Regions from separate parts of the Streptomyces sp. S6 genome, predicted to be linked through region 3. Evidence: riboswitches for the same ligand, from Rfam matches in the RefSeq annotation. Region 3 holds a riboswitch; each other region holds the start of a gene.
What was found. Region 3 has a riboswitch for cyclic di-AMP ahead of ACVNF4_RS23645 (M23 family metallopeptidase). Riboswitches for the same ligand answer to the same signal wherever they lie in the genome.
Positions count from the first base shown of each region.

Region 1: linked by a shared signal. The riboswitch ahead of ACVNF4_RS31800 (C40 family peptidase) and the one ahead of ACVNF4_RS23645 (M23 family metallopeptidase) in region 3 are both predicted to bind cyclic di-AMP.
Region 2: linked by a shared signal. The riboswitch ahead of ACVNF4_RS06965 (M23 family metallopeptidase) and the one ahead of ACVNF4_RS23645 (M23 family metallopeptidase) in region 3 are both predicted to bind cyclic di-AMP.
Region 4: linked by a shared signal. The riboswitch ahead of ACVNF4_RS32335 (transglycosylase SLT domain-containing protein) and the one ahead of ACVNF4_RS23645 (M23 family metallopeptidase) in region 3 are both predicted to bind cyclic di-AMP.

Region 1 is NZ_JBTYMC010000384.1:150-5,312, forward strand. Features, by position in the region: gene ACVNF4_RS31795 (hypothetical protein) at 331-684, shown strand; gene ACVNF4_RS31800 (C40 family peptidase) at 725-1,702, opposite strand; cyclic di-AMP (ydaO/yuaA leader) riboswitch at 1,747-1,901, opposite strand; gene pcrA (DNA helicase PcrA) at 2,164-4,635, shown strand; partial or broken gene ACVNF4_RS31810 (M23 family metallopeptidase) at 4,705-5,163, opposite strand, start outside.
Region 2 is NZ_JBTYMC010000031.1:10,602-21,162, forward strand. Features, by position in the region: gene lhgO (L-2-hydroxyglutarate oxidase) at 1-121, shown strand, start outside; gene trmB (tRNA (guanosine(46)-N7)-methyltransferase TrmB) at 236-1,033, shown strand; gene ACVNF4_RS06955 (PrsW family intramembrane metalloprotease) at 1,089-2,387, shown strand; gene ACVNF4_RS06960 (aldo/keto reductase) at 2,690-3,628, opposite strand; gene ACVNF4_RS06965 (M23 family metallopeptidase) at 3,759-4,754, opposite strand; cyclic di-AMP (ydaO/yuaA leader) riboswitch at 4,764-4,925, opposite strand; tRNA gene ACVNF4_RS06970 (tRNA-Met) at 5,168-5,241, opposite strand; gene ACVNF4_RS06975 (alginate lyase family protein) at 5,293-6,507, opposite strand; gene ACVNF4_RS06980 (dihydrofolate reductase family protein) at 6,568-7,662, opposite strand; gene ACVNF4_RS06985 (MarR family winged helix-turn-helix transcriptional regulator) at 7,734-8,234, shown strand; gene ACVNF4_RS06990 (GTP cyclohydrolase II) at 8,359-8,988, shown strand; gene ACVNF4_RS06995 (hypothetical protein) at 9,201-9,719, opposite strand; gene ccsB (c-type cytochrome biogenesis protein CcsB) at 9,727-10,561, opposite strand, start outside.
Region 3 is NZ_JBTYMC010000192.1:647-11,207, forward strand. Features, by position in the region: gene ACVNF4_RS23640 (SGNH/GDSL hydrolase family protein) at 1-484, opposite strand, end outside; gene ACVNF4_RS23645 (M23 family metallopeptidase) at 661-1,641, opposite strand; cyclic di-AMP (ydaO/yuaA leader) riboswitch at 1,644-1,807, opposite strand; gene ACVNF4_RS23650 (alpha-galactosidase) at 2,110-4,182, opposite strand; gene ACVNF4_RS23655 (tyrosine-protein phosphatase) at 4,385-5,185, shown strand; gene ACVNF4_RS23660 (DUF6126 family protein) at 5,186-5,314, opposite strand; gene ACVNF4_RS23665 (helix-turn-helix domain-containing protein) at 5,311-5,922, opposite strand; gene ACVNF4_RS23670 (aspartate aminotransferase family protein) at 6,008-7,393, opposite strand; gene dxs (1-deoxy-D-xylulose-5-phosphate synthase) at 7,390-9,291, opposite strand; gene ispG (flavodoxin-dependent (E)-4-hydroxy-3-methylbut-2-enyl-diphosphate synthase) at 9,319-10,476, opposite strand; gene hpnH (adenosyl-hopene transferase HpnH) at 10,473-10,561, opposite strand, start outside.
Region 4 is NZ_JBTYMC010000404.1:28-4,796, forward strand. Features, by position in the region: gene ACVNF4_RS32330 (HAD family hydrolase) at 226-1,053, shown strand; gene ACVNF4_RS32335 (transglycosylase SLT domain-containing protein) at 1,136-1,597, opposite strand; cyclic di-AMP (ydaO/yuaA leader) riboswitch at 1,601-1,776, opposite strand; gene ACVNF4_RS32340 (polyprenyl synthetase family protein) at 2,240-3,250, shown strand; gene ACVNF4_RS32345 (LolA family protein) at 3,591-4,769, shown strand, end outside.

The DNA of each region.
Region 1 (5,163 bases), on a different contig from region 3:
CGCGTCCGGCGGCGCCCCGCACAGGGGAAGCGCGACGCCGCCGGACCTTCTCGGCGGTGGTGTCCGACTGCCGCCCCTGGCCTGGGCGGCGGTGGGGAGCCGGGCACCTGGGGCAGGACGCTAGGCCGCACTGTGACGTTTGGGTAACGCGTTGTACGGAAGTGACTTCAGAGAGTTGTCCGGTGACCGTATGTGCATACCGATCCCGCCTTCGAGGGCGGGGCGGGTCTCTGTGTTGACCGAACCGGGGATTCGCCCCCGCGAGGCGGGGACTGCTGCTACCGGGGCTGCCGAGGAGGCCGAGGGGGCGGCTGGTTAGGCTCCGGCCTCATGGACGTACTCATCCATTTCTTCGTCGGCCTGCACATCATCGGCATCGCCGCGCTGCTCGGCGGGTTCCTCACGCAGCTGAAGGCGATGGGGCAGGGCACCGCCCGCTTCGTCCCCGGCATGCTGCACGGCGCCGCGACGATGCTGGTCACCGGCGTGATCCTGGTCGGGCTCAACCAAGCGGACGACCAGCACGTCAATAACATCAAGATCGGTGTCAAGCTGGCGCTGCTGGTCGTCATCCTGGGGCTGACCTACGTGAAGCGGGACGACGAGCGGGTCGAGAAGCCGCTCTTCGCCGCCGTCGGCCTGCTGACCGTCGTCAACATCTTCATCGCGGTCCTCTGGACCTGATCCGGCGCCCGGCGGTGGCCCGGCGCCGGTGACCCGTGCGTCAGGCCGGGCGCACCACGCTGTGGATCTCGGACGAGCCCGCGAAGTGGATGGACTCCTCGCAGACGTACGCGCCGGGGCGCGGGGCGTGGATCATCCGGCCGTCGCCGGTGTAGATGCCGACGTGGGTGATGTCGTCGTGGAAGAAGACGAGATCGCCGGGGCGGGCGTCCGGCAGGCGGATCGGTTTGCCCGCGGTGACCTGGCCGAACGCGGTGCGCGGCAGGGCGACTCCGGCGGATTTCCAGGCGGTCTGGGTGAGCCCGGGGCCGTCGAAGGAGCCGGGGCCCGCCGCGCCGAGGACCACCGGCTTGCCGAGCTGCTCCCGCGCGAACGCGAGCGCTCTCTCCGCCTCGGCGGAGACCGGCGCCTCCTCCTGCTGCCGGGGCGCCGCCTTCGGCTGGTTCACGGCGTGGAAGGACAGCAGCGCCTGAGCCTTGCTCAGCTTTCTCTGGACGACCGACTTCGCGTCCTTGAGGTAGCCCTCGGGGTCGTCGTCGGCGTCCGGGAGGGGTGTCGGGGCGGGCGCGACGGCGTCGTAGCTGTCCGGGAGGCGCTCGGAGCTGAGCGGGGCCTTCTCGTAGCTGTCGGGGGCGTGGACGTCCGGTATGTAGGCGTCGGGTACGGCTGTGAGGCCGCTGTCCGGCGCCGCCGTGAAGTCGTGGGCGACCGACGGCGGGAAGGGCGGGAGCGGCGGCAGGGCGGGCGGCGGCGGGAGCACGGGCTCCTGCGTGCGGTAGCGGGCCGCGGTGTCGAGGAAGGTCTTGGCGCGCTTGGTCTCCTTCTCCTTGGCGGCCGTGTCCTTCTTCGAACCCGTCTGACTGCTGTAGAAGGCGTCGAGTTTGCGCTCGACGTCCTCAAGGGTAGGTCTGCCGTCGTCGGCCGGCGGGGCGGCCTCGGTGGGGGGCTGGGTGAACATCGCCATGGACGTGAGGGCGGCCGTGGCCAGGGCGGGGGCGCTGACGCCTGACGCGCGCATGCCCGTCCAGGGGAGCCTGCGTTGATGCGACGCCAATGGGGGCGACTCCTTCCTTGTACCGCCTACCGGGTTAGCTGTCGGGCTCGGGCGGGAGTCGTGCTGTCGTGCTGCGGAAGGTTGCCCTACGGCCTTCCCCGGCGGGGGTCGGCCGATTCGCCCCAGGTTCTCGGTGGGTCCCCGGCTCCGGCTGCCTCGCGCACGGGGGCGGGCCGGACTCGGCGGAGGGCCGCGCGGCCCGGCGACGTTCGCCGGTGGGGGACGGGCGGCCTTGACCGGAACGGTAGCCAATTCGTGTGACTTCTGTGAAGGTTGGCGGGCGATATGCCCGATACGTTTTTGTGACCTGTGTCGAAGTTCCCGCAGGTCATCACAGGTTGTGATAGGGGCGATCCGGAAGGTGAGCGCGGAGATTCCCGGGACCGGGACCGGTCGTCAGTGGCGGCCTCTAGACTCGGAGAGCGATGAGCAGCCTCTTTGACGACAGCTTCCTGGCGGACCTCCAGGCCCCGCGCGGGCACGCCGAGGAACCCCCTCCGCCGCCCGAGGACGAGCAGGCCCCGGAGCAGATCCCGGCCGACCTGTTCGACGGCAGGTTCGACCTGCCCCCGGACCGGGACGCCCACTACAGGGACGGCGCCCCCCGCCCCGTCCTCGATCCGGCGGCCCTCGTCGACGGGCTGAACGACAACCAGCGCGAGGCGGTGATCCACGCCGGCTCACCCCTGCTCATCGTCGCCGGCGCCGGCTCCGGCAAGACCCGCGTCCTCACCCACCGCATCGCCCACCTCCTCGCCGCGCGCGGCGTCCACCCGGGCCAGATCCTCGCGATCACCTTCACCAACAAGGCCGCCGGTGAGATGAAGGAGCGCGTCGAGCAACTCGTCGGCCCGCGCGCGAACGCGATGTGGGTCATGACGTTCCACAGCGCGTGCGTGCGCATCCTGCGCCGCGAGTCCAAGAAGCTCGGCTTCACCTCGTCGTTCTCCATCTACGACGCCGCCGACTCCAAGCGCCTCATGGCCCTCGTCTGCCGCGACCTGGACCTCGACCCCAAGCGCTTCCCGCCCAAGTCCTTCAGCGCCAAGATCAGCAACCTCAAGAACGAGCTGATCGACGAGGAGGACTTCGCGGCCCAGGCGGCCGACGGCTTCGAGAAGACCCTCGCCCAGGCGTACGCGCTCTACCAGTCCCGCCTGCGCGAGGCCAACGCCCTCGACTTCGACGACCTCATCATGACGACGGTCAACCTCCTGCGCGCCTTCCCGGACGTCGCCGAGCACTACCGCCGCCGCTTCCGCCACGTGATGGTCGACGAGTACCAGGACACCAACCACGCCCAGTACGCCCTCGTCCGGGAACTCGTGGGCGGCGCCGGCCGTTCTCAGGACACGCCGCCCAGCGAGCACGACCTCCCGCCCGCCGAGCTCTGCGTCGTGGGCGACGCCGACCAGTCCATCTACGCCTTCCGCGGCGCGACGATCCGCAACATCCTCCAGTTCGAGGAGGACTACCCGAGCGCGACGACGATCCTGCTGGAGCAGAACTACCGCTCCACGCAGACGATCCTCTCGGCGGCCAACGCGGTCATCGAGCGCAACGAGTCCCGCAGGCCCAAGAACCTGTGGACCAACGCCGGTGCGGGCGCCCGCATCACGGGCTACGTCGCCGACACCGAGCACGACGAGGCGCAGTTCGTCGCCGAGGAGATAGACCGCCTCACCGACAACGGCGAGGCCAAGGCCGGGGATGTCGCGGTGTTCTACCGCACCAACGCCCAGTCCCGGGTCTTCGAGGAGATCTTCATCCGCGTCGGCCTGCCCTACAAGGTCGTCGGCGGCGTCCGCTTCTACGAGCGCAAGGAGGTCAGGGACGTCCTGGCCTACCTCCGCGTCCTCGCCAACCCCGAGGACTCCGTCCCCCTGCGCCGCATCCTCAACGTCCCCAAGCGGGGCATCGGCGAGCGCGCCGAGGCGATGATCGACGCCCTCTCCCAGCGCGAGAAGATCAGCTTCCCGCAGGCCCTCAAGCGCGTCGACGAGGCGTACGGCATGGCCGCCCGCTCCGCCAACGCCGTCAAGCGGTTCAACGAGCTGATGGACGACCTGCGCACCATCGTCGAGTCCGGCGCCGGCCCGGCGACGGTCCTGGAGGCCATACTCGAACGCACCGGCTACCTCGCCGAGTTGCAGAACTCCACCGACCCCCAGGACGAGACCCGCATCGAGAACCTCCAGGAACTCGCCTCCGTGGCCCTGGAGTTCGAGCAGGAGTCCGGCGAGTCGGAACAGCCCCGCGGCCTCGCCGACTTCCTGGAGCGCGTCGCCCTGGTCGCCGACTCCGACCAGATCCCCGACGAGGACGAGGACGGCTCGGGCGTCATCACCCTGATGACCCTGCACACCGCCAAGGGCCTGGAGTTCCCCGTCGTCTTCCTCACCGGCATGGAGGACGGCGTGTTCCCGCACATGCGCGCCCTCGGCCAGGTCAAGGAACTGGAGGAGGAACGCCGTCTCGCCTACGTCGGCATCACCCGCGCGCGTGAGCGGCTCTACCTGACCCGCTCCACGCTCCGCAGCGCCTGGGGGCAGCCGTCGTACAACCCGCCCTCCCGGTTCCTGGAGGAGATCCCGGCCACGCACGTCGACTGGAAGCGCACCGGCGCACCCGCCGCGCCGCCGCCGAGCCTCGGGTCCTCGCTGTCGTCGTCCCGGTCCTCCGCCAAGGGCGCCTCCGGGTTCGCGACGCGCCGGGGGGCCGAGGAGAAGCCCGCGATCGCCCTGACCGTCGGGGACCGCGTCACGCACGACCAGTTCGGGCTCGGGACCGTCGTCGCCGTCGGGGGCGCGGGGGCGAAGGCGGAGGCGACGATCGACTTCGGTGAGGGGAAGCCGAAGCGGCTGCTGCTGCGGTACGCGCCGGTCGAGAAGCTCTGAGGGGTCTTCACCGGACATGAGCCGGGCCCCTGTCGCTCGACAGGGGCCCGCTTGACGGAAGTTGAGGCCTTACGTCGGGTCGAGCCCGTGGCTGCGCAGCCACGACAGCGGGTCGATCGACGAGCCGCCGGCCGGGCGGACCTCGAAGTGCAGGTGCGGGCCGGTGGAGTTGCCGGAGTTTCCGGAGTACGCGATCGGCTCGCCGGCCTTGACCGTCGTCCCCGACGCGACGCGGTAGCTGGAGAGGTGGCAGTACCAGGTCTCCGTGCCGTCCTTCGCCGTCAGGATCAGCATGTTGCCGTAGGCGTTGTTCCACTGGGTGCGGACGGTGCCGTCCGTCGCGGCCATGACGGTGGTGCCGTAGGCGACCGGGAAGTCGATGCCCGTGTGCATGGACATCCAGTTGATGCCGGACTGGCCGTAGTAGGCGCTCAGGCCGTGCTGCGCGACCGGGAGGGCGTACTTGGGGCGCAGCCGCTCCAGCCGGGCCGCCTCGGCGGCGGCCTTCTTCTTCTCGGCCTCCTGCTG
Region 2 (10,561 bases), on a different contig from region 3:
GATTCAGGAGGGGGCTCGGGCGGTGCATGTGCTGAACGCGCCTTCGCCTGCGGCCACGGCTTCGCTGCCGATCGGGCGGGAGGTGGCTCGGCGGGCGCTGGGGGTGCTGGAGGGTTCCTGAACAAAAACTTTTCCTCGCCCCTGCCGCCCCTACTCAGACGCCGGACGGGCTGGGGGTGGGTGTGAAGTGGTGGGCGAGTTAGTTGTCGGGCTGCCGCGTAAAATCGTCCCCACTGTGTGTGCATCCCTGAACCCCAGCGACCGCCCGTCCGCCGACGCCCCCGTCCGCCCCAAGGGCGAACCCCGTTTCCCCGACGGCCCCAAAGCCGACCCCGCCGGGTCGCACTTCGAGCGGCGGATCCGGAGTTTTCAGCCGCGCCGGAGCCGGGTGACGACGGGGCAGGCGGACGCGTTGCAGAGGTTGTGGGCGCGGTGGGGGATGGACATCGACGGGCATGCGGTCGAGCTGAGTGAGCTGTACGGGGATGAGCGGCCCGTTGTGCTGGAGATCGGGTTCGGGATGGGGGAGGCCACCGCGCGGATGGCCGCCGCCGATCCCGGGACGAATGTCCTCGCCGTCGATGTGCACACCCCGGGGCAGGGCAACCTGCTCAACCTCGCCGAGCAGAACGGGCTGACCAACGTTCGGGTCGCCAACGGGGACGCGATCATCCTCCTGCGCGAGATGCTCAAGCCCGACGCCCTCGCCGGTCTCCGCGTCTACTTCCCGGACCCCTGGCCCAAGAAGCGCCACCACAAACGCCGGCTGATCCAGCCGGAGTTCCTGGACCTGGCGGCGACGAGGCTGCGCGCGGGGGCGGTCGTCCACTGTGCGACGGACTGGGAGCCGTATGCGGAGCAGATGCTGGAAGTGCTGACCGCGCATCCCGAGTTCGAGAACACGCAGGGGGAGGACGGTGGCTTCGCGCCTCGTCCGGAGTTCCGTCCACTGACCCGCTTCGAGGCGCAGGGCATCGAGAAGGGCCACGTCGTACGGGACTTGCTGTTCCGCCGGGTCAGCCAACGCCCTTGAGGGGCACGCGGCGAACCCTTCGCGGCAGAACCATTCCCTCGTTAGGGTCATACCCGTGTCGACCAGTCCCCCGTACCCGCCCTATCCCTCGGCCCCGCCCCGCCCCCGCTGGTGGAAACGCCCCGCCGTCCGCTACACCACCCTCATCACCCTCCTCACGATCTCCGGCGTCGTCATCCTCGCCCTGGTCCGTGAACAGACCGGTACGCGGGGCCTGTTGGTCGGGCTGGGGCTGGCGATCTTCCCGGTGCCCCTCCTGCTGACGGCGTTCCGCTGGCTGGACCGCGCGGACCCGGCGCCGTGGCGGAACATGCTGTTCGCGTTCGCGTGGGGTGCCTGCGCGGCGACGCTGATCGCGATCGTGGCGAACACGTTCACGACGCAGTGGATAGCGAACACGACGGCGGATCCGGACAGCGCGGACACGCTCGGCGCGACGCTGATAGCGCCGATAGTCGAGGAGTCCGCGAAGGCGGCGGCCGTCCTGCTCGTCTTCCTGTTCCGCAGAAGGCAGTTCACGGGCCTGGTGGACGGCGTCGTCATCGCCGGGACGGCGGCGGCGGGGTTCGCGTTCACGGAGAACATCCTGTACCTGGGCTCCGCGTACGGCGACGACCAGCTCTCCGGCGACGGGGGCCTCGCGTCGGTGACGGCGGCGACGTTCTTCGTCCGGGTGATCATGTCCCCGTTCGCGCACCCCCTGTTCACGGTGTTCACGGGCATAGCCTTCGGCCTGGCGGCACGGACGCCGGACGGCAAGCGCGCCCGCCGTGTCCTGTTCCCCCTCGGTGGCCTGCTCCTCGCGATGTGCATGCACTCCCTGTGGAACGGCTCCGGACACTTCGGCCCGCTCGGCTTCTTCGTCGTCTACGGCTTCTTCATGGTCCCGGTGTTCGGGCTGATCACCTGGCTCGTCATCTGGACCCGGCAACGCGAACTCCGCCAGCTCCGCGAGGAACTCCCGGCCTACGTCGCCGCCGGCTGGCTCTCCCCGTTCGAACCCTTCGCCCTCTCCTCGATGCGGGCCCGCCGGATAGCCCGCGACTACGCGGTCCACTACCTGGGGAAACCGGCGGGCAGAACCCTGACGGAGTACGAGTCCGCCGCGATGGCCCTGGCGCAACTGCGCCGCAGGGGCCGGCTGGGCCACGCGCCCCTGGACTTCGTCACCCGCGAACACCGCCTCCTCACGACCCTCTGGACCCACCGCACCACCACCCGCCCGGCCCTCGAATACGCGTCCCGCGCCACGGCCCCACCCCCACCGGCCCCATTCGCCTGGCAGCCCCCGATGACCCCGTCCTACGGCTTCCCGACGGGCCCGTACCCCCCGTACGGCGGCTACCACGTATAGCCCCCCTCGCGCTGCGCCCACGAACTCGGGTGGTTCGGCAAGTGGGCGACTGCGGGCCCGCCGTGGCTGATCGCGCCCACGCGGCGGAGCCGCATATCGATACAGCCCCGCGCCCCTAAGTGGCGGCTACGCCGCCATCCCCACGCACCCGCACCCGCCTCCCCTCCCCGCCCCAGCTGCGGGCAGTCGTGCCGCTAGGGGCGGCACGGGTGGGCGCAGCGGCACCCCGCAAGCGCGGGTGAGCGACAACGCCCCCCACCCCAGCCACGCACCGGCCCCGCACCCACCCCCAACAGCCCCACCTACGCCGAAGCCTCCGTAAGCAGAGCCACCTCCCCCTCCGTCAGCTCCAGCTCCGCCACAGCCACCAACGCCGGCACCTGCTCAACCGTCCGCGCAGAAGCAATCGGCGCAGCAACAGTCGGCTGAGCCGCAAGCCACGCAAGGGCAACGGTCGCGACCTCGGCGTCATGCGCGGCGGCGACCTCGTCGAGCGCGGCAAGCACCTTCACCCCCCGCTCGGTGCCGAGGTGCTGACCGGCGGCACGCGCGCTCTCGACGGCCACCCCCGGCCGGTACTTGCCGGTGAGGAAGCCGGAAGCGAGGGCGAAGTAGGGGACGGCGGCGAGGCCGGCCTTGGAGGCGATCTCCTGCCGCTCCCCCTCGTACGTGTCGCGGGAGACAAGGTTGTAGTGGGGCTGGATCGCGACGAACCGGGCGAGCCCCTCGCGGTCGGAGAAGTCGAGGTACTCCCGCAGCCGCTCGGGCGTGACGTTGGACGCGGCGATGTGCCGCACCTTGCCCGCCTTGACGAGTTCGTCGAAGGCCCCGATGACCTCCTCGACCGGCGTCTCGGGCTGGTCGAAGTGCGCGTAGTAGAGGTCGATGTGATCGGTCCCGAGCCGCTTCAGGGACGCTTCGGCCGCCGCCTTGATGTTGTCGGCGGACAGCCCCTTGAACTCGGGGTGCTGACTGACCTTGGTGGCGACGACGATGTCGTCCCGGTTCCCCCGTGCCTTGAGCCACTTGCCGATGATCGTCTCGGACTCGCCCCCGCTGTTGCCGTCGACCCACGCGGAGTAGGAGTCGGCGGTGTCGACGAAGTTCCCGCCGGCGGCGGCGTACGCGTCGAGGACGGCGAAGGAGGCGGTCTCGTCGGCGGTCCAGCCGAAGACGTTGCCGCCGAGGGAGAGGGGGAAGACTTCGAGGTCGGAGGAGCCGAGAGGGCGCAGAGTAGTCATGCTCTGCGTCAACAACGGTCCTGGAGGGGCGAATTCCGTCCCGGACCGCAACGGCTGGAAACAGCACGCAAAAAAGAGGCAGCTCGTAAGACCCGTAGGCCTCACGAGCTACCCCTCAAGTACTAACCCCTCAGGGGTTGATCCCGTTGCTCCGCAGCCACGCCCCGGGGTCGATCCCCGTCGACGCTCCACCCGGGTGCACCTCCAGGTGCAGATGCGCCCCGGTGACGTTCCCGGTCGCCCCGACCCGCCCGATCACATCACCCGTCCCGACCTTCTGGCCGACACTGACGCTGATGGAGGACTGGTGGGCGTACCAGATCTCGGTGCCGTCATCCAGCGTGAGGATGGTCCGGTAGCCGTAGGACCCGGCGTACCCGGCCTCCGTGATGGTCCCGCTGTGGACGGCCTTGATGAGCGTGCCCGTGGGCGCCGCGAAGTCGAGCCCGGTGTGGTACCCGGACGACCACAGCGCCCCGGCCTGACCGAACGTGGAGGTGATGACGTACGACGAGGTCGGCAGCGAGTACTGCTTGGCCAGCTCGGCCAGCCGCGCCTGCTCCTTCTTCTCGCGGGCCGCGTCGTCCGCCTCCTGCTTGGCCTCCTTGACGTTGGCCTGCGCGGCCTTCGCGGCCTTGGCGGCGGCCTCGGCCTGGGCCCGCTGCGCGGCGACCTTCGCCTGCTGGTCGGCCTGCGTCGCCTGCGACTCGGCCTGCGCGATGATCCGGTTGCGCAGCGCCTCGGCTGCGTCGGAGGTCTCCTGGCCGGCCTCGCTGACGATGCTCGCGATCGGCGTGGGCTCCGGTGCCTGGTCGCCGTCGTCGGAGACGAGGGAGCCGACGCCGGGGATGTCGGAGACGGAGATGGAGACGGGGGCGTTGCCCGTGTTGGCGCTGGCCATGCCGCCCGCGCTGACGGCGGCTATGACGCCGACGCCGAGGACCGTGGAGCTACGGGCGAAACCGCCGCCGCCGGTGCGCTGCTTGGCGACCCGGTGCTTGCCCTTGGCCGGGACGGAGTCCGCGGTGGGGTTCCACTCCTCCCAGGGTCCCTCGTCCTCGACGCGGTAGCTGCCGAATCCGAAGGTCGGCTGGGCGGGGGCTTCTGGGGCAGTCGGGTTCGCCACGCGGGCGCACTCCTTTCCTTCCGCCGCCTACCGGGTTAGCTGACGGGTTCGGAGCGGGAAGGTCTCCTACGCGCGTAAACCGTCCGCTCGTGAACGAGCGGGGGCGTCCGCGTGATTCACCCCAAGGTGGTGGTTCCCCGGTTCCCTTACGGGATTCGGCGCGTGCGCACGGAGCCGTCTCTTGTGACGGCTGGGACAACCGTGCTGCGTTATCGAACGTTAATCGACCTCAGGGCCCGTTTCCAAGCGGTTCTGCTTGATCCACAAACATTTTTGGCCCGGAATTTTCGGGTCAACGACGGGGAAAAACGGGCGAGTTGGGTGACAGGTGGGAACTCCGCAATACACAGAGTGACCACCCGGAACAACAAAAGAACCGGGACCCTGTTTCCAGGATCCCGGTCCTTTTTCAGTAGCGGGGACAGGATTTGAACCTGCGACCTCTGGGTTATGAGCCCAGCGAGCTACCGAGCTGCTCCACCCCGCGCCGTTGAGATAACTATAGGCACACGCCGCGGGGAACTCCAAACCGGTTCCGCTAGACCCCCGGGTTACCGGCGTGCGTCAGGGTCTCCCAGGCCACGAACAGGTCGTCCGTGCCGGCGGGCCGGTGCCGGGCCACGAGCCGGTGCGCGGCCGGGACAGACTCACCGAGCCGGCCCTCCAGGTGGTTGACGAGAACCTCCAGGTCAGGACCCATGTTCCGGTCGACCTTCCCACCGCACAGCCACGCCGGCGCCTGCTCCCCCTCCTGGTAGCGGGCGTGCAGTTCGGCCGCCGCCTTCAGCCGGTCCTTGACCTCGCCGTACAGGTCGACGCCCTGGTGCCAGGCGGTCTCCGCGATGTGCGAGGACGCGGCCAGCGAGTAGCCCGCGTGCTTGAAGTTGCGGCACGTCTCCTGGGAGACGCCGTCCTTGAACGTCGTCTGCCCGAACCAGTACTTCGTGAGTTTCGCCGGGTCGTCGAGGCCCGCGTGGGCGGGGGCGATCGGGATCCTGCCGTCCTTCTCCAGGTAGAAGTAGGCGGGGACGCGGGCGCGGAAGCGGGCCAGGGCGTGGTCGAAGACCTTGTGGTCGTTCGTGAAGACGCCGATGCCGATCGCCGCGTCCGTCATCGCGAGGTCCCAGTTGCCGTTGTAGTCCGGGACCTCCCGGGTGACGGCCGGGAGGTAGGCGTTCCTGAGCATCGCCTCGAACCTCAGGACCCTGTCCTGCGGCCACCCCGCGCCCGGCGTGTGCCGGACGATCTCCGCCGCCCGCGTCCACGTCGACCCCGCCCACGCGGTCTGCAACCCGGCGTCGTCCTCGGTGTGCCGTCTGATCTTCGCCGACCAGGCGTCCATGATCTCCCGCGCCTTCACCGCGTGCGCCTGCTTGCCGGTGACGCTGAACAGCAGGGCCTGCGTGTACGCGGCGATCGCGTCCTGCCGCTCCTCCACACACCCGTGCGCCGGGCGGTTCGGCTGGTCTCCGCCGGGGCAGTCGACACTCTCGTACGGCTCCGGGCGGTACTTGTACGAGCCGTACTTGCTGTCCCGCATGTCCAGGTAGGCGCGCAGCCAGGGCTGTTTCCCGGCGTGCACGTTCTCTCGGGCGACGTCCAGTTGTGCCTTGTTCACCAGGACCCCCGGGTGCGTGAAGGACGCGTCCGGGGGGAGGGCTCGGGCCATTTGGCGGGTGTCGGAAGGGGTTGTGGAGCAGGCGGCCAGAGACAGGAGGAGGGCAGCGGCTAGGACGGGGGTGGCTGGTCTCATGTGGGCAGCGTGGCCCGTCCGGGGGTGGGGCGCAGGTTGGGGTGGGCCGGGCGGGTCAGCTCACAGGAGGTGGCTGTTCGGCGCCTTTGCCCTTCCCTCGTACTCCGGGAGTACTAGTACCTCGACCCCCGCCTCCCTCAACAACCCGTTCCCATCAGCCTCTTGAACGAACGTGTCCGGCTCGATCCACGCCGTCACCACCCTCCGCACCCCCGCCTCCAGAATCAACCCCGCGCACGGCACCGGCCTCGACGCCCTGCGCGCACACGGCTCCAGGCTGCTGTACACGGTCGCCCCCGCCAGGCCGCCGGCCACCTTCGCCAGCGCCGCCTCCTCCGCGTGGACGACACCGTCGTCCCCCTCTCGCGAATACCCCCGCGCCAGTTCCGTCCCGTCCGCCGCGACGATCACCGCGCCGACGCTGAAGGCGGTGTCGGACGGCGGGCACTGGGCGGCGAGGTCGCAGGCGAGGGCGAGCCAGTGGTGGTCGGCGGGGGTGATGGCGGGGCGGTAGGTCATGAGGACGACGTCCTCGATGCGCTGGGTGCGGACGAGGTTCAGGCGCCCGTCCTGGTAGGTGCCGGGGCCGAAGAGGCGGGGGGCGTTCCGGTCGCCGACGAACAGCGGGGCCAGCACCAGCTGGAGTTCGTCCGCGAGGCCCGCCTGGAGGAGCTGGGTGTGGATCGTCCCGCCCCCCTCGACCATGAGCCGATGGACGCCCCGCTCGTAGAGGTCGGTGAGCAGCCGGTGCCAGTCCAGTTCCGGGCCGAGGGGGACGACGCCGGCGGGGATCCCGAGTTCCGTGATCCGCTCGGCGCCGGGGTCGGTCGTATAGACGAGCTTCTCCCCGCCGGTGTGCCAGAAGTTGGCGTCGGGGTCGAGGTCGCCGGAGGCGGTGACGGTGACCTTGAGGGGGTACTCGGGGCGGCCCTCGGCGATGCGGGCGGCGCGGCGGTCGGGGGAGTTGACGAGGAGGCGGGGGTTGTCGGCGCGGATGGTGCCGGCGCCGATGAGGATGGCGTCGACGGAGGCGCGGACCTCGTCGACGCGGTCGAAGTCGGCGGGGCTGGAGAGGAGGAGGCGGTCGGGGGTCGTGTCGTCGAGGTAGCCGTCGAGGGAGACGGCGGCGGAGAGGAGGACGTACGGGTAGGGCATCGGTGCGGTCTCCCCCTGGGCTGGTGCCACTGACGGTTGGTTCAAGTTTGAAACAAACCTACACTGGTCGTATGACGACCCGCTGGCTCAACCCCGACGAGATGCGCGCGTGGCGTGCGTACGTCTCCGCGCTGGTCCTGCTGGAGGACGCGCTCGACCGGCAGCTCCAGCAGGACGCCGGCATGCCGCACCTCTACTACTCGATCCTGGCGAACCTCTCCGAGGCACCCGAGCGCCGGCTGCGGATGACGGAACTCGCGGAGAGCACGAAGATCACCCGGAGCCGGCTGACGTACGCGGTGACGCGGCTGGAGAAGGACGGGCTGGTCCGGCGCGAGCAGTGCGGGTGGGACAAGCGGGGGAGCATCGCGGCGCTCACGGACGAGGGGCTGTCGATCCTGGAGCGGGTCGCGCCGGGGCACGTCGAGACGGTCCGTGCGGCGGTGTTCGACCGGCTCACGCCGGAGCAGGTGGGGCAGTTGGAGGAGATCAGCCGGCGGATCGCCGGGGGGCTGGAGGGGGAGGAGGTTCCCTGGCTGCGCAGATCCTCGGGGTGCGAAGGCGTCACGTGACGTACATCAAACGGGTTGCTTCAAATTTAAAACGAGGAGTAGGGTCGGGAACCGGTCATGTGCTTCAAATCTGAATCACATGGTTTCTTGGCAAGCCCCGCCACACCGGACCCCGGAGACCCGCATGCCCGACTTCCCCGCCGCCACGCAGCGCTCCCGCGTCCGGGTCCCGCTGCGCTTCACCGACGGTTACTCCGTCGACGCCGAGATCGTCACCTTCCACGGCCTCACCGACGGCCAGGAGCACCTCGCCGTGATCCTCGGCGACCCCGGCACCACCACCCCCCTCGTCCGCCTCCACTCCGAATGCCTCACCGGCGACGTCTTCGGCTCCGCCCGCTGCGACTGCGGCCCCCAGCTCCGCGAGGCGGTGGAACGCATAGCGGAGACGGGCGGCGTCCTGCTGTACCTCCGCCAGGAGGGCCGAGGCATCGGCCTCTACAACAAGCTCGACGCCTACGCCCTCCAGGACCAGGGCCTGGACACGTACGAGGCGAACAAGGCGCTGGGCCTCCCGGAGGACGGCCGCGACTACACGGCGGCGGCCCAGATGCTGACGGCCCTCGACATCACCTCCCTCGACCTCCTCTCCAACAACCCCGACAAGGCCGACCAGCTCCGCGCCCTGGGCCTGACCGTCCAGAACCGCGTCCCCACCGGCGTCTTCACGACCCCCCACAACGTCCGGTACCTCCGCGCGAAGGTCCTCCAGACGAGCCACACGCTGCCGCTGGCGGAACTGAACGCGGGCTGACCCGGGGCAGCTTGATCTCCCGGTCCGCGAGAGGGCGGACCGAGTTGAGCGGGGTGCACAGTTCGTGCGACATGGCTCTCCCGGTCCGCGTGGGGCGGAGCGGCACCGCACGACCCAGCCCCCAGCCGAGCAGCGCCGGGGCGCCGAACCCGAGCGCGAGGTGGAGGCGCCGCCGAAGGTCACTCGGCGTGAGGGACCCGGCGGGCGGGCGGTCATCCCGCGTCGACGGGCTCCGGAGCCGTGCGTCGCCTCCTCACCGCCTGCTCCGCGGGGGCCAGCACGCCGGCGGCGAGGACCGTGCACAGGAACAGCAGGACAACGGTGTGCTGGGCGCCCGCGCCGGGCAGTTGCCGGGCGATGAACGCCAGCGGCGCCCACCAGACCAGGGCCCCGCCCAGCAGCACGTACCCACCGGCCCCGAAGAACGCGCCCGCCACGGCGAGCACCAGCAGCGCACAGGCGCTCACCGCCCACACCACGCTCAGCAGATCCAGCACCCGTACGACGCTGTCCTGCGCGTCGACGGCCACATCCGGATGCCTGCGGACAGCCTCCCGCACCTCTCCCCGCGCCAGCCAGTGCCGGCCCGCGTACACCCCGGCCGACACCCCGGCCACCGCACTCAGCAGCCCGCTGAGCCAGCGCGTGACCGGATTGTCCAGCGCTCTCTCCAGCCCCGTCCACAGCCGTACGCAGAACGCGAGGAAACGACGGTTCCCGAGTAACCACATCGCGTTCTCACCCCACGCCCGCGTACGAGTGCTTGCCGGTCACGAAGAGGTTCACGCCGTAGAAGTTGAAGAGGACGCAGGCGAAACCCGCGAGGGCGAGGTACGCGGCCTTGCGGCCCTTCCACCCGGCGGTGGACCGGGCGTGCAGGTAGCACGCGTACGTGACCCAGGTGATGAACGACCAGGTCTCCTTGGGGTCCCACCCCCAGTACCGCCCCCAGGCACTCTCGGCCCAGATGGCGCCCGCGACGACGGCGAACGTCCACAGCGGGAAGACCAGCGCGTTGAGGCGGTAGGAGAGCCGGTCGAGGTTGGCGGCGGCGGGGAGCCGTTCCAGGATGCCGTCGAGCCGGCTGCCCCGGTCCGCCGCCGTGGCGAGCCGGCGTTCGCGGGAGTCCTGCGCGAGATAGGACACGGTGACCGCGAAACCGGCGCAGAAGACACCCGCACAGACGGTCATGGCGGCGACGTGGATCCCCAGCCAGTACGAGTGCAGCGCCGGGACGAGTTGCTCGGAGGCGGTGTACAGCACGGTGACGGCCAGGCCGAGGATCAGCAGCGCCGCGATGACGATCGGCAGGCCGAGCCAGCGGACGTTCCGCCTCGCGGCCAGCAGCGCCAGGTGGGCGCCCACCACGGTCAGCGCGAAGACGCAGGAGAACTCGTACATGTTCCCCCAGGGCAGCCGCGTCACCGACAGCCCTCGGGTGATCACGCCCCCGGCGTTCAGGACGAAGCCGAGAGTCGTCAGCGAGACCGCGATCCGGCCCAGGAGATCGGCCTGCGTGTCCGTTCCCGCGACCCCGGGGCCGTCCGCCGGGACGCTGTCACGGCCGCCTGGG
Region 3 (10,561 bases):
GGACGGAGCGCAGGGACCAGAGGTCGAGGACGGGACAGCCGTACCGGTCGGCGATGGCCCGGACATGCATGTTGTAGGTCGCGATCTTGCCGCGGAGGTGTTTGAGGACCGGCATCTGCCGGGTGTCGAAGCCGGTCGTCACCATCACGGTGCCCGCCGCCGAGGTCATCTGCGCGACGGCCGGCTCGAACCGCTCCGCGACCTCGTCGGGGTCGCTGCCGGGGCGCAGGATGTCGTTGCCGCCCGCGCACAGGGACACCAGGTCGGGGGCCATCGCGGCGGCCTGGGGAAGCTGGTCGGCCACGACCTGGTCGAGGAGCTTCCCGCGCACCGCCAGGTTGGCGTAGGTGAAGTCGCCCTCGGGTCTGAGGTCCGCGAGGAGCACCGCGAACCGGTCGGCCCAGCCCACGAACGCCCCGTCGGGGCCGGGATCGCCGACGCCTTCGGTGAAGCTGTCCCCCACCGCCACGTACGACCCGATCATCACTGTCTTGCTGTCACTGTTCGAATCGTCTGCCACGACAGACCATGATTCACCTTCGAATGTGACCTACGCGACCGTAATAAAGGGTTGACGGGCGGTGAGATAAGCCACCCTCAAAGACTTGCCCAATCCGGGAATAAAGGAGCGCCCCACCGGTGTCGGTGCTGGACGGACCGTCAGACGGAGACGCCGTGCGAGCGGAGGTAGGCCAGCGGGTCGATGTCCGAGCCGTAGTCCGGGGTGGTGCGCATCTCGAAGTGGAGGTGCGGCCCGGTCACGTTGCCCGTGGAGCCCGAGTAGCCGATCGTCTGCCCCTCGCCGACGCTCTGACCGGCCGAGACGGACAGGGACGACAGGTGCGCGTACTGCGCGTAGTAGCCGTCCGCGAGCCGGATGACGACCTGGTTGCCGTACGCCCCGCCCCAGCCCGCCGAGACGACGGTCCCGGAGCCGACGGCCCGCAGCGTGGTGCCCGACGGGACGACGAAGTCGACGCCCGTGTGGTAGCCGCTGGACCACATGCTGCCCGCGACGCGGTAGCCGGTGCCGATGACCGCGCCCTGCACCGGCAGGGTGAAGCCGGAGGAGGACGACACGCTCCCGCCGCCGCCCGCCTTCGAGGAGGAGCGGGTGGACGCCTGGCTGTCCTGGGAGCCCTGCGAGCTCCGCGACTCCTGAGCCTTCTGGGACGACCGCTGCGAGGAGCGGGAGGACTGCGACGACGGGGAGGAGCCCGTGGAACCGCCGCCCGCCGCCTTCGCGCCCAGCGTCAGCCGCAGCCCGGGGTGGATCAGGGACGGGTCGGAGCCGACGGCGTCCCGGTTGTCCCGGTAGATCCGCTGCCAGCCCCCGGCGACGTTCTGCTCCTCGGCGATCTTCGACAGGTAGTCGCCGGAGCGGACCGTGTAGACGGCCGCCGTCCTGCGGGTGGTGGGCGCCGAAACCGGGGTCACCGGGGCGGACTTGACGGTCTGTCCGGGGAGGGAGTCGACGGTGGCCGCGGCGGCGGAGGGGCCGGCCGCGGACGTCGTCTGGGCGTGTGCCCCGGTGGCCCCGATGAGCGGGAGCGCGATGGCCGCGCCACCCGTTCCGGCGACGGCGAGCGAACGCGAGAAGCGAGGCGGCTTCGGGCGGCGGTGCTTACCCCTGGCGGGCATGGAATTCCTCTCCTGCGCCTGCGAGGTGAGCTGTCGGGTGCGGGCAGGAGATGCCCGGCCGCACGGATGCGGCTTTACCCCTAGCCTCTTCCGGAAGACCGGAACAGGCGGTGATTCCTGTGGGTCCCCCGCTCCTGCCGTTTCGCGGTGTGGGTGGGTGCGGTTCCGGGCGGTGGCAGGATTCGGCGTCCGTCCGGATTGCTGGTGAACGTAGGCGACGCGGACTCACGATCACAAGCAGAAGTTGTGTGTGAATTCCCGGCCGTCGATTCGCCACGAGGTTCACGGGCCGTCCGCAGTGCGGACACAACCGGCCCGCATGCCCTATCTCCCTTGAAAACCGCACCGATCGCGTGAACATGACGCGTGACTCAGGGCCAGGAATATGACCCTGGTCACACGTCCGACGTAAGGCGTTTCTTACTCCAGAACGAGACGGATTTAAATCCGCCAATTCGGACAGAAACCTCAGATGCGGCGCAGCCGGAATACCGCCGCGTCCAGATCACCCGTCAATCCGGTCCGCAGCCCGTGATGCGCCAGTACCGCACCCCGGTGAATTTCGCCCGTTTCAAGGCATTCGTACGATGCCGTCGTGTCGATCCCCCGCAGCCGCACCGCGGGAACGGGCTCCCCGTAGTGCTGGGACTGGAGCCAGGCGAGGACGACCGTGTCGTCCCCGCGCACGTACTGCACGGCGCTGAGACCGCCCTCAGGGGCGCGCAGCCGGTGCAGGTCGCCGTGCTGGACCACGGGCCGGATCTTTTTGTAGAGCTCCACCCACTCCCGCGCCTCGGCCAGCTCCGCGTCGGTCCACTCGGAGAGGTCGCCGCCGACCCCGAGCACCCCGGCGAAGGAGCTGACGAACCGGAACTTCAGCGAGCTGACCCGGTGGTTGAGCTGGGTGTTGGGGCTGTCGGTGACCCAGGCGGCCATCACGCGCGCGGGGTGGACCTGGCTGAAGCCGTGCTGGATGGCGAGCCGGTCCAGCGGGTCGGTGTTGTCGGAGGTCCACACCTGGTCGGTACGGCTCAGGATGCCGAGGTCGATCCGCCCGCCGCCGCCCGAGCAGGACTCGAAGGCGACCCCGGGGTGCTTGGCGCGCAGCCGGTCCAGGAGCGCGTACAGCGCGCGCACGTGGTCGACCCACAGGCGCTGCGGGTAGGGGTCGCCAGGCCAGCCGGCGTCGGTGAAGCAGCGGTTGAAGTCCCACTTCACGTAGTCGATCGGGGCGCTGGACAGCAGCGTGTCGAGGCGCTCCCAGAGGTACTCCTGGACGTCCTCGCGCGCAAGGTTGAGCATCAGCTGGTTGCGGAACTCCGTGCGTGTGCGGCCCTCCTGGAACTGCACCCAGTCGGGGTGCGCGCGGTAGAGGTCGCTGTCCGGGTTGACCATCTCGGGCTCGACCCAGATGCCGAACTGCATGCCGAGGCCGTGCACCTGGTCGGCGAGCGGCTTGAGGCCCTGGGGGAAACGGTCGGGGTTGGGCGTCCAGTCGCCGAGGCCCGCGCGGTCGCTGGTGCGCGCCCCGAACCAGCCGTCGTCGACGACGAACAGTTCGACGCCGATGTCGGCCGCCCGGCGCGCGAGGACGAGCTGCTGCTCCTCGGAGATGTCGAAGGTGGTCGCCTCCCAGGAGTTGAACAGCACCGGGCGGTCCTGCGCGGCGTCCGGGATCACGTGCTCGCGCTGGTAGGCGTGCCAGGCGCGGCTGGCGCCGCCGAAGCCGCCGTCGCTCCACAGGGCGGCGAAGACGGGGGTGGTGAAGGAGTCGCCGTCGGCGAGGAGCAGGAGGCCCGACTCGTCGTGTCCGGCGCCGCCGGTGATCTGCACGCGCGCGTCGGGGAGCTGGGCGACGGCGATCCGCCAGGAGCCGGACCAGCCGAGGGCGGCGGTGTAGACCTCGCCGCGCTCCTCGGTGGCGTCGGTGTCGAGGGCGACCCAGGGCAGGTGCGGGTGGCCGGTGTGGCCCCGGCGGCTGCCGATGATCTTCTCGCCGTAGGTCAGGCGCGACCGCGTGAGGCGGGACTCGGCGGCCCAGCGGCCGTGCAGCTGGGACAGGCGCCAGTGCTCGCGGTGCGGCAGCGTCCAGGTCGCGGAGTCGGCGCGCAGCAGCTCCAGCGCCTCGTCCCCGTCGTTCCCGAGGACCGCCCAGCGCTCGACGACGTCCCCGCGCATCCGGTAGTGCAGGGTGACGGTCAGTCCGCCGTCGCGGAACGTGAGCCGGAGTTCGCCACCCTCCGCGTCGTACGCCTCGAAGGCCCACTCCGTGCCCCGGCGCGCGGGGGTGCGCACGGAGAGCGCCGGGCGCGTGAAGCGGGGGCCGCCCTCCACCGGGTACTCCTCGCGGCCGTCCAGCGCGGACTCGAAGGAGGAGCCGTGGGGCAGCGGGACGGCGGCCAGGGCCTCCGCGTCCGCGAGGGTGATCGCCGGTCCCCAGTGGAGGTGCAGCAGTTCGCCGCGCTCGGTGAGGTGGAGGGCGTAACTGCTCGTGGGGCCCGAAAGGACCCACGTACGCCCGTTCTCAGCGGTTTCCAGCATCAGACCCTCACACGATCGAAAATCGTATAGAACACATACGAACAGGTTTCACCAGACGGAAACATCATCGGGGGTCGCGGGGCCACCGGCAACGCCTGTGGACAACTCATGGCCCGTCACACCCATGTCGTATCGTCGACAGCGTGTCCCACCGGCCCTTTCGCAGCCGCGCCGGACCGGGACCGACTGGGAGGGAGACCCCGTGACGCAGCAGATCCCCTCGACCGAACCCGAGCTGGCAGGCGTCCGCAATTTCCGTGACGTGGGCGGCCTGCCGACGGCCGACGGGCGCCGGGTGCGCCACGGCGTGCTGTACCGCAGCGGCCATCTGGCGCACGCGACCGAGGAGGACACCGCGTTCCTGGCCTCCCTCGGACTGCACACGGTCTTCGACTTCCGCAACTCCGCGGACCAGAAGCTGGAGGGCCCGGACGTCGAGCTGCCGGGCACACGGAACGTGAACCTGCCGCTGTCGGACCCGGCGGACGGCGCGGAGTTCTGGAAGATGGTCCGCGACGGCGAGATCGAGCAGTTGCGCGAGATCCTCAGCGACGGCCGGGCCGCGGACCGCATGATCGCCTCCTACCGCGCGATCATCAGGACCCGCACCCCGGAGCACTCCCAGGTGCTGGCCGCCCTAGCCGAGGACAGCGCGCCCGCCCTCATGCACTGCGCGGCCGGCAAGGACCGCGCGGGCCTGTCCATAGCCGTGACGCTCCTCGCCCTCGGCGTGGAGCGTGAGGCGATCGTCGCGGACTACCTGGAGTCGAACGCGACGCACCGCCGCTACCGGCTGCGCCGCTCCGACGGCTCGGCCCCGCCCGCCCGCTCCCCCGAGGTCACCGAGCTGCTCAGCCCTCTGTTCGACGCCCGCGCGGAGTACCTCCAGGCGGCGTTCGACGCGATCGACGAGCACTGGGGCTCGGTGGAGGCGTATCTGGAGCAGGGTCTCGGGGTGACGCCGCAGATGCGCGCCCGCCTCAAGGGCCGCTTCCTGGATTGACTACTGCTGCCGCGCCCCCATCTCGAAGAGGAACCAGATGAACAGGGCGAGGACGTGCCCGCCGACGACGTAGACGAGCAGCCTGATCCACAGGGCGCGCGGGAAGCGTTCCTCACGGTTGTCGGTCATGGGGTCTCTCCAGGGGTGGGGCCCAGGCACAGGGCGGCCGTGGGGCTCTGCAACAGGGTGTGGACGAAGAGGAGGTCGACGCCGGGCGCGTCGCGCGCGGCGATGCGGTGCGGGGTCAGCGAGTCGAAGTGCGCGCTGTCCCCGGGGTCGAGGAGGTGCGTGGACTCGCCGAGGGTCAGCCGCAGCCGCCCCTTGAGGACGTACAGCCACTCCTCCCCGGGGTGCACGCGCACGACGTCGCCCTGGGCCCCGTGCGGGACCCGCACGCGCAGCGCCTGCATCCCGCGCCCGGCGGCCCCGGCCTGGACGTACGTCCAGCCGCCCGCCTCGGTGGGCTCCATGTCCCCGGCGCGCACGACCGCGTCCCGCAGAGCGGTGTTCTCACCGAGGAGTTCCGAAACCGTCGTACCGTAGACACGGGCGAGTGCGAGCAGCATCGGCAGCGAGGGCTGGCGCTGGCCCGTCTCCAGCCGGGAGAGGTAGGCGGGCGAGAGCCCGGCGGACCGGGCCGCGGCCTCCAGCGTGAGGGAGGCTCGGCGGCGCAGGGCCCGCAGGTGCGGGGCCATCGCCGGGAGGGCGGCGGTCGGCTCGGCGTCCGGAGTGCTCATGCCTCCATTCAGCCGCGATTTTGCCTCCGAGGCAACTTTCTTGCCCCAGAGGCAAAATTTCGGATCAGCGGCCCGCCGCGCCCCCCTACCGGTTCGCCACCGCCTGCTTGATCAGCGTCTTCCCGAAGTCCCACATGAGCCCGCCCCCGCTGTGGGCGTCGTCCATGACGTCGGTGAACGCCTCCACGAACCGGTCCACGTCCGCCTCGTCGACGACGAGCGGCGGGATCAGCTTGATGACCTCCAGATGGTCCCCGGAGACCTGCGTGAGGATGCGGTGGCGCTGGAGCAGCGGGACGACGACCATCTGGGCGAAGAGCCCCTTGCGGGCGGTCTGGAGCATCGCCCAGCGGCTGCGCAGCTTCAGCGAGGACGGCTTCCCGAACTCGATGCCGATCATCAGCCCCCGCCCGCGCACGTCGGCCAGCAGCTCGTACGTGCCGATGAGCGCGGCGAGCCGGGACTTGAGGAGGTCACCGACGCGGCGGACGTGGGCGACGGTCTGCTCGTTCTCCATGACGCTCAGCACGGCGAGTCCGACGGCCATCGCCTGCGCGTTGGACCCGAAGCTCGCGGAGTGCACGAGGACGCGGTCCATGGACGAGTAGACCTTCTTGAAGATCCAGTCCCTGCCGAGGGTCGCCCCGACGGGGACGTACCCGCCGGAGAGCGCCTTGGCGACGCACACCAGGTCGGGTTCGACGCCGTCCTCGTGCTGGTAGGCGTAGAAGTCGCCGGTCCGTCCGAGGCCCGTCTGCACCTCGTCGGCGATGAGCAACGCCTTGTGCTTACGCAGGAGTTCCTGCGCGGCCCGCAGATACCCGGGCGGCGCCTCGTGGACCCCCTTGCCCTGGACGGGCTCGACGATCAGCGCGGCGACGTCCCCCTTGCGCAGCTCCCGGGCCAGCGCGTCGAGATCGCCCAGCGGGATCGCCGTGTCCGGCAGCAGGGGTGCGAAGCCGTCCCGGAAGCCGTCCTCGCCGTTGACGGAGAGGGCGCCGGTGGTGAGGCCGTGGAAGGCGTGCTCGCAGTACAGGACGCGGGGCCTGCCGGTGGCGTACCGGGCGAACTTCAGGGCCGTCTCGACCGCTTCGGTGCCGCTGTTGCCGAAGAAGACGCGGTCCAGGTGCGGACTGTGCGCGAGGAGCCGCTCGGCGAGCAGACCGGGCAGGGGCTGGCAGTCGAAGCGGGTGAGGTCGGCGAGGTTCAGGTCGAGGACGTCGTGCAGCGTCCTGCGAATCACGGGGTGGTGGCGGCCGAGCGCCATCACCCCGAACCCGGCGAGCATGTCGAGGTGGTCGTTGCCGTCGGCGTCCCAGAAGTGGGCGCCCTCGGCCCGCTCGTACACCTTGTCGAAGCCGATCGTCCGCAGCATGCGCGGCAGTTGCGGGTTCAGGTACTTGTCGTGCAGCTCGTAGCGCTCGGCGCCACGCGCGGCGAGGAGGGCGCCGAGGTCGAACTCCGTGCTCATTCCGTCTCCTTGACTGCGACATCCGGGGCCTCGGCGTCCTTGACCGCCAGGCTCCCCCCGATCCGCCCCGCGATCTCCACCGGCGTCAGCCCGATGTCCGCGAGCACCTCCCCGCGCTTGGCGTGCGCGAGGAACTGCTCCGGGATCCCGAACCGCCGCACCGGCACGTCGACCTCGGCGTCCGAGAGCGCCAGCGCGACCGCCGAACCCACCCCGCCGGAGCGGGAGTTGTCCTCGACGACGGCGACGAGCCGGTGCCGGGCGGCGAGGCCGGGCAGCCCGGGGTCGACGGGCTTGACCCAACGCGGGTCGACGACCGTGCAGTCGACGCCTCGCGCCGCGAGCAGTTCGGCGGCTTGCAGACACACCGGCGCCATGACCCCGACGGCCACCAGCAGGACGTCCTCCCCCGCGCGCAACACGTCCATGCCGCCGACCCGTTCGACGGCCGGAATGTCGGGACCGACGGACTCCTTGGGGAACCGGATCAGCGTCGGCGCGTCGTCCACGGCGACCGACTCCCGCAACTGGACGCGCAGTTGCTCGGCGTCGCGCGGGGCGGCGATGCGCAGGCCGGGGACGACCTGGAGGATCGACAGGTCCCACATGCCGTTGTGGGAGGCGCCGTCGGGACCGGTGACACCGGCCCGGTCGAGGACGAAGGTGACACCGCAGCGGTGCAGGGCGACGTCCATGAGGAGCTGGTCGAAGGCCCGGTTGAGGAAGGTCGCGTAGACGGCGACGACGGGGTGCAGGCCGCCGGTCGCGAGGCCGGCCGCGCTGACCGCCGCGTGCTGCTCGGCGATCCCGACGTCCCAGACCCGGCCCGGGAAGCGGGCCGCGAACGGGCCGAGGCCAACAGGGTGCAGCATCGCGGCGGTGATCGCGACGACGTCGTCCCGCTCCTCGCCGATGCGGAGCATCTCCTCGCCGAACACCGACGTCCAGGAAGGCCCGCCCGAGGGAGCCAGCGGCTCGCAGGTCGCCGGGTCCATCGCGCCGACGGCGTGGAAGTGGTCCTCCTCGTGCGCGAGGGCGGGTTCGTAGCCACGGCCCTTCTCGGTGAGGCAGTGCACGAGGACCGGGCCGTGGAAGCGTTTCGCGCGGCGCAGCGCGGACTCCACGGCCTTGATGTCGTGGCCGTCGATGGGCCCGACGTACTTCAGGCCGAGGTCCTCGAAGAGGCCCTGCGGCGCGAACGCGTCCTTGAACCCCTTCTTCGCCCCGTGCAGCGCCTCGTACACCGTGCGGCCCACGACGGGCGTGCGCTGGAGGACGTCCTTCCCCCAGGCGAGGACCCGCTCGTAGGAGTCGGTGGTGCGCAGGGTCGCGAGGTGGTTGGCGAGGCCGCCGATGGTGGGCGCGTAGGAGCGCTCGTTGTCGTTGACGACGATGATCAGCGGCCGGTTCTTCGCGGCGGCGATGTTGTTGAGCGCCTCCCAGGCCATGCCGCCGGTCAGCGCGCCGTCCCCGGTCACGGCGACGACGTGGCCCTTCTCGCCCTGCACGTCCCGCGCCTTGGCCAGGCCGTCGGCCCAGCCGAGGACGGTGGAGGCGTGGCTGTTCTCGATGACGTCGTGCTCGGACTCCTCACGGGAGGGGTAGCCGGACAGGCCCCCCTTGCCGCGCAGCTTCGAGAAGTCCTGACGGCCCGTCAGAAGCTTGTGGACGTAGGACTGGTGGCCGGTGTCCCACAGGATGCGGTCCACCGGCGACTCGAAGACGCGGTGCAGGGCGATCGTCAGCTCCACCACGCCCAGGTTGGGTCCGAGGTGGCCGCCGGTCCTGGCGACCGCGTGCACCAGGAACTCCCTGATCTCGTCGGACAGCCGGCGAAGTTGCGGCTCGCTCAGTGCCCGCAGGTCGCGTGGCTGCCGGATGCTCTCCAGAATGGTCACGCCAAGTCCCCCTTCGGTCCCGGCTGTTCAGCTCACGGTGACGGCCGGCTCCCCCGCCCCGACGCCGTCCTTCTCCATCTGCGCGGCGATCTTCATCGCCTCCTCGATCAGGGTCTCGACGATCTTCGACTCGGGGACGGTCTTGACGACCTCGCCCTTCACGAAGATCTGTCCCTTGCCGTTGCCGGAGGCGACCCCGAGATCCGCCTCGCGCGCCTCGCCGGGCCCGTTCACGACGCAGCCCATGACGGCGACCCGCAGCGGCACCTCCATCCCGTCGAGCCCGGCGGTGACCTCGTCGGCGAGCTTGTAGACGTCGACCTGGGCCCGACCGCAGGAGGGACAGGACACGATCTCCAGCCGCCGCTGCCGCAGGTTCAGGGACTCCAGGATCTGGATGCCGACCTTGACCTCCTCGACCGGCGGCGCGGACAGCGAGACACGGATGGTGTCGCCGATGCCCTGCGCGAGCAGCGCCCCGAACGCGACAGCCGACTTGATGGTCCCCTGGAACGCCGGGCCCGCCTCCGTCACCCCCAGATGCAGCGGGTACTCGCAGCTCTCGGCGAGCTGCCGGTACGCCTCCACCATGACGACGGGGTCGTTGTGCTTCACGGAGATCTTGATGTCCCGGAAGTCGTGCTCCTCGAACAGCGACGCCTCCCACAACGCCGACTCGACCAGCGCCTCGGGCGTGGCCTTCCCGTGCTTCTGGAGCAGCCGACGGTCCAGGGACCCGGCGTTGACGCCGATCCGGATCGGCGTGCCGTGGTCCCTGGCCGCCTGCGCGATGTCCCGGACCTTGTCGTCGAACTGCTTGATGTTCCCCGGGTTGACGCGGACGGCCGCGCACCCGGCCTCGATCGCGGCGAACACGTACTTCGGCTGGAAGTGGATGTCCGCGATCACCGGGATCTGCGACTTGCGGGCGATGGTCGCGAGCGCGTCCGCGTCGTCCTGCGTGGGACAGGCGACCCGCACGATCTGGCAGCCGGACGCGGTGAGTTCGGCGATCTGCTGGAGCGTCGCGCCGATGTCGGACGTCCGTGTCGTCGTCATCGACTGCACCGAGACGGGGGCCCCGCCCCCGACCGGTACCGGCCCGACGTGGATCAGCCGCGACAGGCGCCGCGCGGCGATCGGACGGGCCGGTACCTCGGGGACGCCCAGCGGGACGGTGGTCATTCGCGGTTCCCGGCGACGGTCTCGCGCATGGCCCGCAGCGACTCCTTGAGCGAGCCCATGGTGGCGAGGACGGCGGTGGGTTCGT
Region 4 (4,769 bases), on a different contig from region 3:
GATCCCGTTCCGTCGGCAAGGTCAGGCAGGCAGCCGCCCCGGCACCACCTCCCCGCGCGGACACCCCTTCCCCTGCCGGGCGACCGGTTTGCGGCCCTCCCGCGCGGGGCGGCGGCGCGTCGGTTTCCGGATGGTTCGGGAGGTCATGGGCGTGTGGCCCGTGAGGGGTGGCGCGAGCCGGTCGGTCGGGCCCCCTGGGGCCGGTGCGGTCCGTATTCTCTGATCATGGCCGCACCCACCACCCCCGCTTCCGTCACGCGCGCGTACGCCCTCGTCGCCACCGACCTGGACGGCACGCTGCTCCGCGCCGACGACACCTTCTCGGACCGCTCGCTGAACGCCCTCCAGCGGGTCGTGGAGTCCGGCGCGCGGCACCTGGTGGTGACCGGCCGCCCGGCCCCCCGGGTACGCCCCCTGCTGGAGATCCTGCGCGGCCGTGGGCTCGCGGTGTGCGGCCAGGGAGCGCAGGTGTACGACGCCGGCGCCGACCGCCTCCTGTGGTCCGTCACGCTGGACCGCGAACTCGCGGAGACCGCGCTCGGCAAGATCGAGGCGGAGGTCGGGCAGGTGTACGCCGCCGTCGACCAGGACGGCGTGGACGGGCTGACGCTGATCGAGCCGGGCTACCTGATGCCGCACCCGACGCTCCCGGCGCTGCGCGTGGGCCGCCGCGAGGACCTGTGGTGCGAGCCGATCAGCAAGGTGCTCCTGCGTCACCCAGCGCTCACGGACGACGAGTTGGCGGCCACCGCGCGCGCGGCGGTCGGTTCGCTCGCCACCGTCACGATGTCGGGGCCCGGCACGGTCGAACTCCAGCCGAGCGGCGTCACGAAGGCCACCGGCCTGGCGCTGGCCGCCGAACGCCTCGGGGTCGCCCCGCAGGACACGGTCGCCTTCGGGGACATGCCGAACGACATCCCGATGTTCGAGTGGTCGGCCTATGGGGTCGCGATGGCGAACGCACACCCCGAACTCAAGGCGGTGGCCGACGAGGTGACCGGTTCGAACGAGGAGGACGGCGTGGCGACCGTTCTTGAACGGATGTTTCCGTAACGCGAGCCGTTAGGGAGCCCCGATCCGAAACCAGGGCTCCCACAGGGACGTTCACTTCCGGGAGGGCGTCCCGGAGGGACGGTCAGTACGCGCCGTACACGTTGTCGATCGACCCGTACACCGCCGCCGCGTAGTTGCACGCGGCGGTGATGTTCGCGACCGGGTCGTACGGGTCGTACGCGGTCCCGGCGACGTGGTACGCCCGGAAGGTCGGGTCGATCACCTGGAGCAGGCCCTTGGACGGCGTCCCGGCGGCGGCGTTGGAGTCCCAGTTGTTGACGGCCCAGGGGTTGCCGGAGGACTCGCGGATGATGTTGCGGTAGATGCCGTTGTAGCTGCCCGGGATGCCCTTCTGGGCCATGATCGCGAGGGATTCGCGGATCCAGCCGTCCAGGGTGTTCGGGTATCCGGCGACCGTGGACGACGTGGCGCCGGTGGCCGCGGAGGCGCTGGTCGCACCGGCGATCGGGAGGGCGAGCAGGACCGTACCGGTGGCGGCGACGGCGAGTACTCGGGCGAGACGCTTCTTGCGGATTGCAGGCATGGCGATGTTCCTCTCCGGCGCCTGCGAGGTGAGCTGTCGGGTTCGGGCGGGGAGGTGCCCGGCCGGGCCACCGGGGACGGTGACACGGCTTCACCCCTAGCCGTCCCGGAGCGTGTCCGGTGCGGCGTACTACCTGGGTCCCCCGCTCCTGCCGCACGCGAGTTCGTCGATGGAGTGGTGAGGGGCGGCGGCAGGATTAGGCGTCCGCCCGACCCGGCGGAACGTATGCGAGAGCACATGTCCGGAACAAGCGTCGGATTCACATCTCGTCCCTGTTGACATCTGTCTAAGGCGTATGGGGTGCTTGATCCTTTGCGATCGCCAAGTGTCAACTGGCCTGCGGGGGAAGGGTGGAGGGGTGGTGCGGGGAGAACGGGTGAAAAAAGTGCCCGTGACTCAACTCACGAAATAGCAATAGCGGCAAAATGGGGCACAAGGTATCCATGTGTGAATATGGCGTGTCTTATCGGTCGATCGGATGCATAGCAGGCGTGATCCGATAGCGCCCGTGCTGTAACCGTGGGGGCTATCGGTGATCGAAACGTGACCGGATACGCTGACTTGAGTGAGGGCAACGACCTATCGACAAACCGTGTAATCGCCAACAGTCGCCCGTGGGCAACAGCAGACAGGAGATCCCTCGTGACCGTCGTCGGGCCGTTCGGGCTGAGCGTGCGGGACCAGGCACTGGAAGCCGACGTCCAGGCCGGACTCTCGGCCGTCGAGGAGGGCCTGCTCGAAGCCACCAAGAGCGAGGTTCCCTTCATCACGGAGGCCGCGCAGCACCTCGTGCGCGCCGGGGGCAAACGTTTCCGGCCACTGCTGGTGATGCTGTCGGCCCAGTTCGGCGACCCGTACGCGCCCGGTGTGGTGCCGTCGGCCGTCGGTGTCGAACTCACCCACCTCGCCACCCTCTACCACGACGACGTCATGGACGAGGCCGAGGTGCGGCGCGGGGTCGCCAGCCCCAACGCCCGCTGGGGCAACTCCGTCGCCGTCCTCACGGGTGACTTCCTCTTCGCGCGCGCGTCCCAGATCCTCGCCGACCTCGGGCCCGAGGTCGTCCGCATCCAGGCCGAGGCGTTCGAACGGCTCGTCACCGGCCAGATCCTGGAGACCGCGGGCCCCACGGACGGCCGCGACCCCGTGGACCACTACCTCGACGTCCTCGCCGGCAAGACCGGCTCCCTCGTCGCCGTCTCCTGCCGCTTCGGGGCGATGACCTCGGGCGCCGACGAGACGGTCGTCGACGTCCTCACGCAGTACGGCGAGCGCCTCGGCGTCGCCTTCCAGCTCGCGGACGACGTCCTCGACATCGCCTCCGACTCCCACGAGTCGGGCAAGACCCCCGGCACGGACCTGCGCGAGGGCATCTCCACGCTCCCCGTCCTGCGCCTGCGCGAGCGCGCCGCCCGGCTCGGTCTCGCCGAGGACGTCGCCCTGTGCGAACTCCTCGACTCCGACCTCACCGACGACGCCCGGCACGCCGAGGCCCTCGCCGCCCTGCGCACCCACCCCGCCCTCGAACAGGCCCGCCGCGACACCGTCCGCTACGCCGAAGAGGCCCGCTCCGCCCTCTCCCCCCTCCCGGACTGCGACGCGAAGCTCGCCCTGGTGGAGATGTGCGACGCGGTGGTGCACCGGGCCGGCTAGGACCCGCACGGACGACGGGGTACGGACGGCGGCCCGCCGGCCTGCCCCGTCGTTCGCGTATCCGCAGCTCAAACCCCCTGTGCCGGCCCCGCCTCACCCCTCCCCGCAGCCGGGTACGACTCCGCGGACCCCTAGGGGACTACGGGAAACCGGAGTGGCGTGTCATACCGCAGGAGTACGCGGAGTTGACTCTGCGGGGTGACGCCGGTGACGGGTCCGGTTTGGTGTGATGGATGCAGAACGCAGGACCACGGCTCACCGATTCGGGTGAGAATGGCGGTCAGGGGTGGGGCGAGCACAGTGCCCACCGGCCGCCGACTTCGACGGAGGTAAGGCAGACATGGCACCGAACGCATCCGACGACCACCAGACCCCGACCGCCGTCACCGACGCCGACGAGGCGAGGTCCCGCCGCCGCAGGACGGCTGCGCGGTACGTCGTCCCGGTGTCGGTCGTGGGCATGGCCGCCGCCACCATCGGCCTGGTACCCGCCCTCGCCGACTCCGGCGACCCCGACCTCCCGCAGATAACCGCCCAGCAGCTCCTGGACAAGGTCGCCGCGTCGGACGTCCAGCAGCTCTCCGGCACCGTCAAGATCACGACCGACCTGGGCCTGCCGAACCTCGGCGGCCTGGAGAGCGGCCTCCTCTCCGGCGCGACCGGCTCCGCGGACGGCTCCTCCGCCGACCCCTCCACCAAGCTGACGGAGCTGGCCTCCGGCACACACACGCTGCGCGTGGCCACCGACGGCCCCGAGAAGCAGAAGCTCTCCCTCCTGGAGAACGCGGCGGAGTACAGCCTCGTCCACAACGGCAAGGACGTCTGGGGCTACGACAGCAAGTCGAACGAGGTCTACCACTCGACGCTCTCCGAGAAGGCCGGCAAGCAGTCGCAGGCCCCGGCGACCCCCAAGGACCTCACGGAAGAGACGCTGAAGGCCCTCGACCCCACGACGTCGGTGAAGGTCGACGGCACGGTCCACGTCGCGGGCCGCGACGCCTACAAACTGCTGGTGACGCCCAAGCAGTCCGGTACGACGGTCGGCGCGATCAGCATCGCCGTCGACGCCAAGACCGGTCTGCCCCTGAAGTTCACGCTCACCCCGAGGAGCGGCGGCGCGGCCGTCGTCGACGCCGGCTTCACCCAGGTCAGCTTCGACAAGCCGGCCGCCTCCACCTTCGACTTCACCCCGCCCAAGGGCGCGAAGGTCACCCAGGGCGAGCACCCGCGCGGCGACGAGGACAAGGGCGCCCCCGGCAGGAATCCGGCCGGGAAGGGCCTCGGCGAGGACCTCACGGGCCTGAACGTCCTGGGCAAGGGCTGGACCACGATCGCCACGTTCGACACGGGCACGGCAGGCACCGCCTCCTCGGGGCGCCCCGAGGCCGGCCCGTTCGGCGACTTCATCGACTCCTTCGGCGACAAGGTCTCCGGCGACTTCGGCAAGGGCACCGTCTTCTCCACCCGCCTGGTCAACGCCCTCGTCACCGACAGCGGCAAGGTCTACGTCGGCGCCGTC